3 regions of the Lysinibacillus sp. FSL K6-0102 genome follow, and region 1 is predicted to be linked to each of the others. Evidence: predicted binding sites of a transcription regulator. Region 1 holds the regulator's gene; each other region holds the start of a gene.
What was found. The regulator LexA, encoded in region 1, represses DNA repair genes until DNA is damaged. The targets are predictions, from matches to a motif close to CGAACATATGTTCG.
Positions count from the first base shown of each region.

Region 2: ruvA (Holliday junction branch migration protein RuvA) is a predicted target of LexA. The motif match lies at 1,794-1,807, and genes of this name have one in related genera.
Region 3: parE (DNA topoisomerase IV subunit B) is a predicted target of LexA. The motif match lies at 1,555-1,568, and genes of this name have one in related genera.

Region 1 covers NZ_JBBOPH010000001.1:1,261,188-1,264,471, forward strand. Annotated here, with positions in the region: gene NYE73_RS05885 (prepilin peptidase) at 1-601, shown strand, start outside; gene NYE73_RS05890 (gamma-glutamyl-gamma-aminobutyrate hydrolase family protein) at 635-1,357, shown strand; gene lexA (transcriptional repressor LexA) at 1,466-2,083, opposite strand; gene yneA (cell division suppressor protein YneA) at 2,250-2,564, shown strand; gene NYE73_RS05905 (YneB family resolvase-like protein) at 2,561-3,226, shown strand; gene def (peptide deformylase) at 3,255-3,284, opposite strand, start outside.
Region 2 covers NZ_JBBOPH010000001.1:3,409,230-3,412,513, forward strand. Annotated here, with positions in the region: gene queA (tRNA preQ1(34) S-adenosylmethionine ribosyltransferase-isomerase QueA) at 1-90, opposite strand, end outside; gene ruvB (Holliday junction branch migration DNA helicase RuvB) at 108-1,112, opposite strand; gene ruvA (Holliday junction branch migration protein RuvA) at 1,131-1,751, opposite strand; gene NYE73_RS17350 (phosphotransferase) at 1,863-2,741, opposite strand; gene NYE73_RS17355 (LysM peptidoglycan-binding domain-containing protein) at 2,731-3,284, opposite strand, start outside.
Region 3 covers NZ_JBBOPH010000001.1:2,651,327-2,654,610, reverse strand. Annotated here, with positions in the region: gene NYE73_RS13435 (HesB/YadR/YfhF family protein) at 115-405, opposite strand; gene plsY (glycerol-3-phosphate 1-O-acyltransferase PlsY) at 425-1,027, opposite strand; gene parE (DNA topoisomerase IV subunit B) at 1,589-3,284, shown strand, end outside.

The DNA of each region.
Region 1 (3,284 bases):
TTTAGTACCAGTTTTGTCTTATGTATTTTTAGGAGGAAAATGTCGTGGTTGTGGCAATAAAATTTCTTGGGTTTACCCAGTCATAGAATTAATGACAGGTGTATTATTTGCCTTTGCTTATGGGCAGTTAGGCTGGGGCATAGAATTGATAGTAGCACTCTTTTTTATCTCCTTATTAGTTATTATCGTTGTATCAGATTTAGCCTATATGCTAATTCCAGATAAGGTGTTAGTATTCTTTTTACCTTTGCTAGCTATTGGACGAGTGCTGTCACCATTAACACCGTGGTGGGACTCTCTTGTGGGTGCTGTGGTTGGGTTTGGCATATTATATATCATTGCTGTGCTATCAAACGGTGGCATGGGTGGAGGCGATATTAAATTATTCTTTTTAATTGGTCTCGTTCTGGGTACGATTGATACACTGTTAACGCTATTTTTAGCTGCAGTTATTGGTATGATTGTCGGGATTACCATGTTATCGAAAAACAAACAGGGGAGAAAAACACCCATTCCGTTTGGGCCATCTATTGCATTGGCCGCAGTTATTGTTTATTTCTATGGCGATGTATTAATTAATTGGTATCTAGGCTTTTGGTAATTGTGCAATTTTCAAGAATTTGGAGGGAAGCAAGTGAAACCGATTATTGGTATTACAGCCTTTGTTGAGGATGATTTATCCTCTCGATTAAATGCTGCTTACAGTAAAAGCATCATTGAAGCAGGTGGAATTCCACTGATTATTCCAATTGGAGTAGAAGAAGAGGCAGCCCAGATTTTAGCCCTTACAGACGGTTTATTATTATCTGGTGGTCATGATGTGCACCCATTTCTATTCGGGGCTGAGCCTTCATTAAAGCTTGGAAAAATTCATCCAGCGCGAGATACGATTGAGTTAGCATTGATTGAAGCCGCATTCCAACGTAAGATGCCTATTTTCGGGATCTGTCGAGGAATTCAAATACTAAATGTTGCATTAGGTGGTACCTTATATCAGGATATTGATAGTGATCACTTTAGTACCAAGTTACTCCAACATATGCAGCAATCAGGTAGAGCTGTAGCTACCCATTCTGTACAGGTTATTGCTGACAATCTATTAGCGACTATCGTTGAACAAGAGAAAATAGCAGTGAATTCATTTCATCATCAAGCGGTGAATGTTTTAGCAGAAAAATTAAAAGTAGCGGCAAAATCTAACGACGGTATTATCGAAGCGGTAGTTCATGAGGAGATGCCATTTTGCTTAGCTGTTCAGTGGCATCCTGAGGAACTAGCCATAGCAGGAGATGAGAGTGCTCAAAAGCTATTTTCAGCCTTTATTGAAGCGAGCTTAAAATTTAAGAAGGAAGTTTAGAAGAGGCATTGTACAAAGAATCCAATCGTATGTGGATTCTTTTTTTGGCGTAAAAAAGAGGATACATGCTCTTAGAAGGAACATAATCCTCAAAATCTGCTTTAATCGTTAATGTACACGTCTGTAAAGACCTACAACTTGTCCTAAAATAGAAACTTGATCGACTATAATTGGTTCCATAGAAGAATTTTCAGGCTGTAAACGGAAATGGTTTTTCTCTTTAAAGAAACGTTTTACAGTTGCTTCATCCTCAGCTGTCATAGCTACAACAATATCCCCATTATTAGCTGTTGCCTTTTGTTTTACAATGACTAAATCTCCATCTAAAATCCCAGCTTCAATCATTGATTCCCCCATGATTTCTAGCATGAACAATTGATCTTCACTTGTGCCATACGTATCGGGTAATGGGAAGTATTCTTCAATATTTTCAATTGCTGTAATTGGAGAACCAGCTGTAACTTTCCCGACAAGTGGGACATGGATCACCTGTTGTTTTTGAATGGATTCTTCAGGCTCTAAAATTTCAATTGCGCGTGGCTTTGTTGGATCTCGACGAATAAAGCCTTTTTGTTCTAATCGAGCTAAATGTCCATGAACAGTTGAACTGGAAGCAAGTCCAACTGCTTCACCAATTTCACGTACTGATGGTGGATATCCTTTAGCTCGTACCTCTTCCTTAATGAAAGCTAAAATGTCCTCTTGTCTTTTCGAAACTTTTTTCATGAGTGCTCACCTCTTTTTTCTAAAATCATTCTTCTTATTTGATAGTATAACAGAATGCGAACATGTATGCAAACATAGGTTCGAAAAGTGTTTGACAAAAACGTTTGTTCGCTTTATTATGGGAACATACATTCCGAACAAACATTCTTAAAAAGGGGTAATGATTATGACATGGTTTAAGAAAAACACACATATCTCAATCTTAATAGGAGCTTGTTTATTATTTGCAGCATACCTTTACATTACTGATCCAGGAAAAGTTAGTTACGCAGAAATTCAAATCGAACATGGGGATAGCTTGTGGTCGTTAGCCGAGCAATATCGTGGTAAGATGAGTACTGATGATTGGATAAAGCTTGTAAAAACTGAAAATGAACTAGCAGATATTAAAATTGTAGCGGGAAAATCTCTAGTTATTCCTGTAGTGAGTGATCAAGCCAGTCCCATCAATACTATCGAAATTGCGAGAAATGAACAATGATAAATAATCAACTATCGGCTGTTGTCTATTGTCGCGTAAGTACTGAAAAAGAAACACAAAGCTCCTCATTAGAGCGCCAGCAGGAAGAGTTGCTGCGCTATGCTAAAGAGCAAGGCTATGCGGTGAAGGGCGTGTTTAAAGATCAACATAGTGGCTATGATGTAGAACGTGAAGGCTTGCTAGAAATGCTTGATTTTATAAAAGATAAGAACATTAATGCTCTTTTTGTCCAAGATGAAACTCGTTTAGGACGAGGCAATGCAAGGATGGCTGTATTACATTTATTACAAAAGTCAGCAACTGATGTTTTTTCTATGCGTGATGCAGGCCCAGTCCAATTAAATGAAATGGATACGATGCTGCTTGAAATTTTAGCGATTGTAGAGGAATATCAGCGTAGAATCCATAATGCTAAAATTCGACGAGGTATGCGACGTGCTGTAGAAAACGGTTATCGTCCAGAAAATAATTTATCGAATCGAGGTAATCCGCAGGGGCAGGAGCGAAAAGATCTACCTGTAGAGGAAATTGTGAAGCTACGCAAACGTGGATTTACCTTTGAAGAAATTTCTATAACGCTTAGAGGGTTAGGCTTTGAGGTAAGTAAGGCGACAGTACATCGTCGTTTCCAAGAGCACCAAGAAAGATTAGCAGGAAAATAATATTCCTGCTAATTTTTTTTGTAAAAAACTACTGAAGGGAAGAAAAGCTTTCGATGAT
Region 2 (3,284 bases), 2.1 Mb from region 1:
GACCATTAATCGACTTGCTGTACGATCCACTAATGGTGTTTGGGCAATAAGCTCCTCTGGTAATTCAAAATCAAAATCTTCTACACGCATGAAAATAACTTCCTTCTTTATGTTTGTTGGGGATACTCATATCCAAAATGTTCGTAAGCTAAATGTGTGGCTACTCTTCCTCTCGGGGTACGTTGAATAAGGCCAATTTGCATCAAATAAGGCTCGTATACATCTTCTATCGTAACCCGTTCCTCACCAATTGATGCAGCAAGAGTATCTAAGCCTACTGGGCCTCCTCGGAATCGCTCAATCATATTGGTTACAAGTTTATGGTCAATATGATCAAGCCCTCTAGGATCTACTTGTAACAGCTCTAATGCTTGCTGTGCAAGACCCTCCGTTATCATACCATCTCCAAGCACTTGTGCATAATCTCGCACTCGTTTCAATAAACGATTGGCAATTCGAGGTGTTCCACGTGAGCGTCTCGCCATTTCCATTGCTGCTACTTGCTCTATTTCTACCTCAAATAAATGTGCACTTCTCACAACAATTTCAGCAAGCGATCGGTCATCATAATATTCTAGGCGCAGCAACACACCAAAGCGATCTCTTAGAGGAGCTGATAAAGCACCCGCTCTTGTTGTTGCACCTACAAGGGTAAAGGGAGGTAAATCAAGTCGTACAGAACGTGCTTCAGGACCTTTTCCTACCACAATATCTAAGCAGAAGTCTTCCATTGCTGGATATAATACTTCTTCAATAGCACGGGGCAGTCGATGAATTTCATCAATAAATAAAACGTCCCCAGGCTCTAGTGAACTTAAAATAGCTGCCAAATCTCCTGGACGCTCAATCGCAGGGCCACTTGTCATGCGTACGTTAACATTCATCTCATTTGCGATAACAGCCGCTAAGGTCGTTTTACCAAGTCCTGGAGGTCCATATAACAACACATGATCTAAACTTTCTTGGCGAAGCTTTGCCGCTTCAATGAATATTTGTAAGTTTTCCTTTACTTTATGTTGCCCAATATACTGTGCTAATTTTTGAGGACGTAAAGATAACTCAAACTGCTCATCATAGCTCCCTGCTTCACTTGCCATCATACGTTCAGACATGCACCTTTCCTCCTTTCCTTATTTTAATTTTAGCAGTAGTTGCAATGCTTGTTTCATAAAGGCATCTGTCGTTTCAAGTTTATCGTTATCCTCTAGCTGTGGTTTAATTTTTTCTAGCTCTTTTTCAGAATAGCCAAGAGCCATTAAGGCAAGTAGGGCTTCTTCTAATTCATGTTTATAGGCATTCACACCAAACAAAGGTAATTCATCTTCTGCACTAGGTAATTCAAGTGTATCTAATAATGAACCAAGTTTACCCTTCAAGTCGAGGATCATTTGACGTGCTGTTTTTTTACCAACTCCAGGGAACTTCACTAAAAACGCTTCGTCCTCCCGCTCAATTGCGCTAATAACCTGTTGTGGATTACCTGTAGCTAAAATCGCTAAAGCGCCCTTTGGTCCTATTCCTGACACTAAAATAAGCTTACGGAATAACTCACGCTGATCTAGGTTAGGGAAGCCATATAAAACTTGCGCATCCTCTCGCACATGCAAATGAACATATATCTGTTGCTCAAGGGCAGATGTTCGAAAAGCAAATGGATTGGGCGTATTAAGTTGCCACCCAATCCCCTGTTGTTCCAGCACAATAAATTCAGGTGTAATACGAGTAATTTGTCCTTTTAAATAATCATACATCTATAATCCCTCACAATCATCGTCTTCGATTATAGCATATAGCGAACGAATGCTCGACAAAAAGTAGCGTCTAAACTCCGTTCGCAGACAAAAATGACCGCCAATTGACGGTCATTTCTTGACAAATCTATCAATATCGTACCACAGTTTTGGCCAATAGGTGAGGGCTCGTTTTGTAAATGGTACTAAATAATCTAAAAATACTAGCTGTTGCTCTAGTGGTAAATCTATAGCAAACAGCCATTCTCGTAATAACTCATTTGGGTATTTCAAGCGATGAAGCTTTCTTTTATCCAGTCGTTTCAGCTCAGGTAACTCTGCAAAAATCTTTCCAAGATCATAATCTACAGCAGGTAACACACGATGTAACCATAAAATATACTCGTCATCCGCTTCACCAAGGTGCGCTAAATCAAAATCAATTAAACGTAATTGTCCATCGGAGCACCATAAAAAATTATGATGAACTACATCCCCATGCAGTAGCGTAATCTCTTTTTCAGGTGCATCTTCCAATGCAATCAATTGTAATGACTTATCACTATAATGCAATATTTGATCAATTTCTTCTTTCGTTAAAAATGTTCGAAACTCATTTCTTCTACTTTTAAAACGCATATGACGCATTTGCCATTTTAAAAGCTGTGAGTAGGTATGCAAGCCTGGCACGCGCTGCCACGCAATCTTTTTATGTGTGTCATGTAAAGCGATTAATAGTCTAAGAGATTCATTACGATCTTTTTTATGCGCAAAGTTAGCCCCGTGGCTTCCTTCTTGCCACATTTGCACAATTAACTGCTCATCATCGCTCTGAACTAATGGTAGGATCAAAGAAGGTTCCATACGTCCTAATTGGCGATGAATGGTTCTTACCTTCTCCGCAATTTCCACTTGCTTTGCACGTTTGACAAAATAATTTTTCGATCGATATTTATATTTCCAAATATTTGGCTTTACTTCTTCTACAATATACGCTTTTTCACCATCGATAAGGCGTCATCCCGCCTGGGAAATAATGCGGAGACATCCAAGGACCTGCTGCTGATGGGCATGGTGGTGGACAATGTGTCGGACATGGTGGTGGCGGGCAATGACAAGGGTCCATTTGCCAATTTGGCATCATCATTGGTTGTGTGCCACAGCCACAAGATTGACCCATGTTCATATCAGGCATCATCATTGGTTGTGTGCCACAACCACAGGATTGCCCCATATTCATTTCGGGCATCATATCCATTTGTGGCTTTTGGTGATCTTGCGTATGGAAGAATGGTGATGTGGACTCTAAAAAGTCTTCCATTCCACCTACTTTATGATCTGGCATGTCATAGGACATTGGCTGCTGTGGCATCGTATAATGCTCGACCTGCGGCTGCATTGGCATCGGCCACCACATCTGATGATAGATTGGCTGATGGCAACTTGAACAATGTGGTACGGCAGGCATTTGTGGCATGATATGCATTGGTGGATGTGGTGCTGGTTGTGGCATTGGCATTGGCTTTGGTTTAGCTACAGGCGGTGGTGGCGGTG
Region 3 (3,284 bases), 1.4 Mb from region 1:
TGAAAAATCTAGCTATTTGTGGCAATATCACATTCCTTGCAACTTTCGTGTGTCTTGTTTTGTAATAAATAAAAAAACAGTCTGTCCTTTCATGTATGGAAAGGACAGACTGCTTTATGTACGATAGTCGTATTGTAATTCATCATTACTTGTATCAACATCAACATGTAAATTGTGATCGTTAAAGAACCAAAGATCTTTCTCATCAATGTAATAGATAACACCATCAATTTCTGTTTGCACACCTATGGCAATAGGTTCCTCACGTGTCATGCCTAGTGAAAAGCCTTCGTGAAACGGACTTGAGCCACCATAACGTGCATAAAAACGAATTGTATCACCAGGTTCAACTTCCATTTCATGTTTGAACCATTGTAGGGCTTCATCTGTCAATGCAATATTCATTTCAAATGCTCCTCTCTTCCTACAGCCATTTTACCTTTGGTTCGGTGCCGTTTTTAATACGAGCAATATTGGCACGGTGACGATAAATAATAAAGGTAAATAAAAAGGCTACCAAGATGCCTAATGCAAAGTCACCTGTAATAAAATAATAAACGATTGCATAGATAAGCGCTACTAAAGCGGCTATCATTGATGTTAAGCTGACGATTTTTGTGATTTTTAATGTCACAATAAAGGTAATAAATAGTAGGACAAAGAGTGGCCAAGAATAGCCTAATAATACACCAGCTGACGTTGCCACAGCTTTCCCACCACGGAAGTTGGCAAAGATCGGGAACATATGACCGATAACAGCGACAAGACCCAGTAATAAAGAGTGGAGTGTAGTATCAGAGAAAACAGGAAGTGTCACGAGTAAGACAGCGGCAGTTCCTTTTAAGACATCCATCACCGTAACAATAATACCAGCCTTTTTCCCTAATGTTCTAAAAGTATTGGTCGCACCAAGATTACCGCTCCCGTGTTCACGAATATCGGTATTATAAAAAATTTTGCCTATCCATAATCCAGAAGGTATAGAGCCGATTAGATAAGCACATAAAATAATAAGTCCATTGATCATAGTTGGACTCCTTTCATTCATAGTCCATCACTTGGTACTAATAGTTTGTAACAAGTATTTTACACTTTTTCTTGCTAATCTACAATGTTATGAAGGAGATTTCATCCGAAGTCTTGAATCAATACAAAAGAGAATCTATTAGTGAGGACTAGGCTTTTAGACATAAATTTGTAGGAAGCACTAAAACCTTTATAAAAATATAGGCAAAATGGCAATTTTGTCAATCGCTCATTCCTTTGGTAGAATAGAAGTCTAACTTTATCCTGTTTAATCGCAAGGCACGAGTTAGTGTGCTTTTATTTGCAAGCATCACAACTTTATTTTGCAACTAAGTAGGCTTCAATGCGTCAAATGATGATGGAAGCTAGAAGCAGTCTGTCTTGCTCAAATACCAATTTTAAGCAACTGTTGAAGATGTTTACTATTAATAAAAAAGATCAAAACTGTGAGCAAATTTTAAAATTTTATTGGACCTGTCGCTAGCTATTGACAGGAAATGCTATTATTATTAGGATGAGAACATAAATAGAACATGTGTTTGTTTTTTGGAGGGGAATTTTTTTGACGAATAAACAGTCACCTAGCGTCTATAATGATGACGCTATACAAGTATTAGAAGGATTAGAAGCGGTACGCAAACGACCTGGCATGTATATCGGTTCTACGGATGGCCGTGGACTTCATCACCTTGTGTATGAAATCGTAGATAATGCGGTGGATGAAGCACTGGCTGGCTTTGGATCTCATATTATTGTCACAATTCATAAAGATCAAAGTATGAGTGTGCGCGACTTTGGCCGTGGGATGCCAACCGGTATGCATAAAATGGGCAAACCGACACCAGAAATTATTTTTACAGTGCTACACGCTGGTGGTAAATTTGGTCAAGGTGGCTATAAAACAAGTGGAGGTTTACATGGTGTTGGTTCTTCCGTTGTGAATGCGCTCTCAACATTTTTAGAGGTGACAATCTATCGCGATGGTAAAAAGTATCGTCAACGCTTTGAACATGGTGGACAGCCTGTCACAACACTTGAAAATATTGGGCAGACCAAGCAGACAGGAACGCTTGTTCATTTCCTACCAGATGAAACGATCTTCTCTGTCACAAAATTCAATTATGATACGTTAGCAGAACGATTACGTGAATCAGCCTTTTTATTAAAGGGCTTAAAAATTGAATTAATTGATGAGCGCGAGGAAGGCAAGAGCGATGTGTTCTTTTATGAGAATGGCATCGAGGCTTTCGTTGCGTATTTGAATGAGGAAAAAGATGTCCTTCATCCAGTAAAATATGTTGAAGGCGTACAGGATGAAATCGAAGTAGAGTTCGCTTTCCAGTATAACGATGGTTATTCAGAAACGATTTTATCATTCGTTAATAATGTCCGTACACGTGATGGTGGTACACATGAAACGGGTGCAAAGGCAGCATTGACACGTGTCTTTAATGAATATGCAAGAAAAATTGGCCTGTTAAAGGACAAGGATAAAAACCTTGAGGGGACAGATATTCGTGAGGGCTTAGCAGCGATCGTGTCTGTTCGTATCCCAGAGCATTTACTGCAATTTGAAGGACAAACAAAGGGCAAGCTTGGGACAAGTGAGGCTCGTTCTGCAGTAGATAGTGTAGTGTCTGAGCAAATTTTGTATGTGCTAGAGGAAAATGCAGAGTTATCAGCTTCTCTTGTTCGTAAAGCGATTCGAGCGCAGCAAGTGCGTGAAGCAGCTCGTAAAGCGCGTGAGGATGCACGAAATGGCAAGAAAAACAAAAAGGGTAGTACGATTTTATCTGGAAAATTAACACCAGCTCAGTCACGTAATGCGGCAAAAAATGAGCTGTATTTAGTCGAGGGTGATTCTGCGGGTGGCTCTGCTAAACAAGGTCGTGACCGTACATTCCAAGCGATTCTGCCATTGCGCGGGAAGGTAATCAATACAGAGAAAGCCAAGCTACAGGATATTATGAAAAACGAAGAAATTTCAACGATTATCCATGCGATTGGGGCAGGTGTTGGTACGGATTTTGCGGTGGAGGATTCTGCCTACAATAAAGTAGTCATCATGACCGATGCGGATACGGATGGGGCACATATTCAAGTCTTGCTATTAACATTCTTCTATCGTTATATGCGTCCGCTCATTGAGTCTGGGAAGGTCTATATCGCACTACCGCCGCTTTATAAAGTCTCTAGAGGTACAGGGAAAAAAGAAGTCATTGAATATGCTTGGACAGAAAGTGATTTACAAAAGGCCA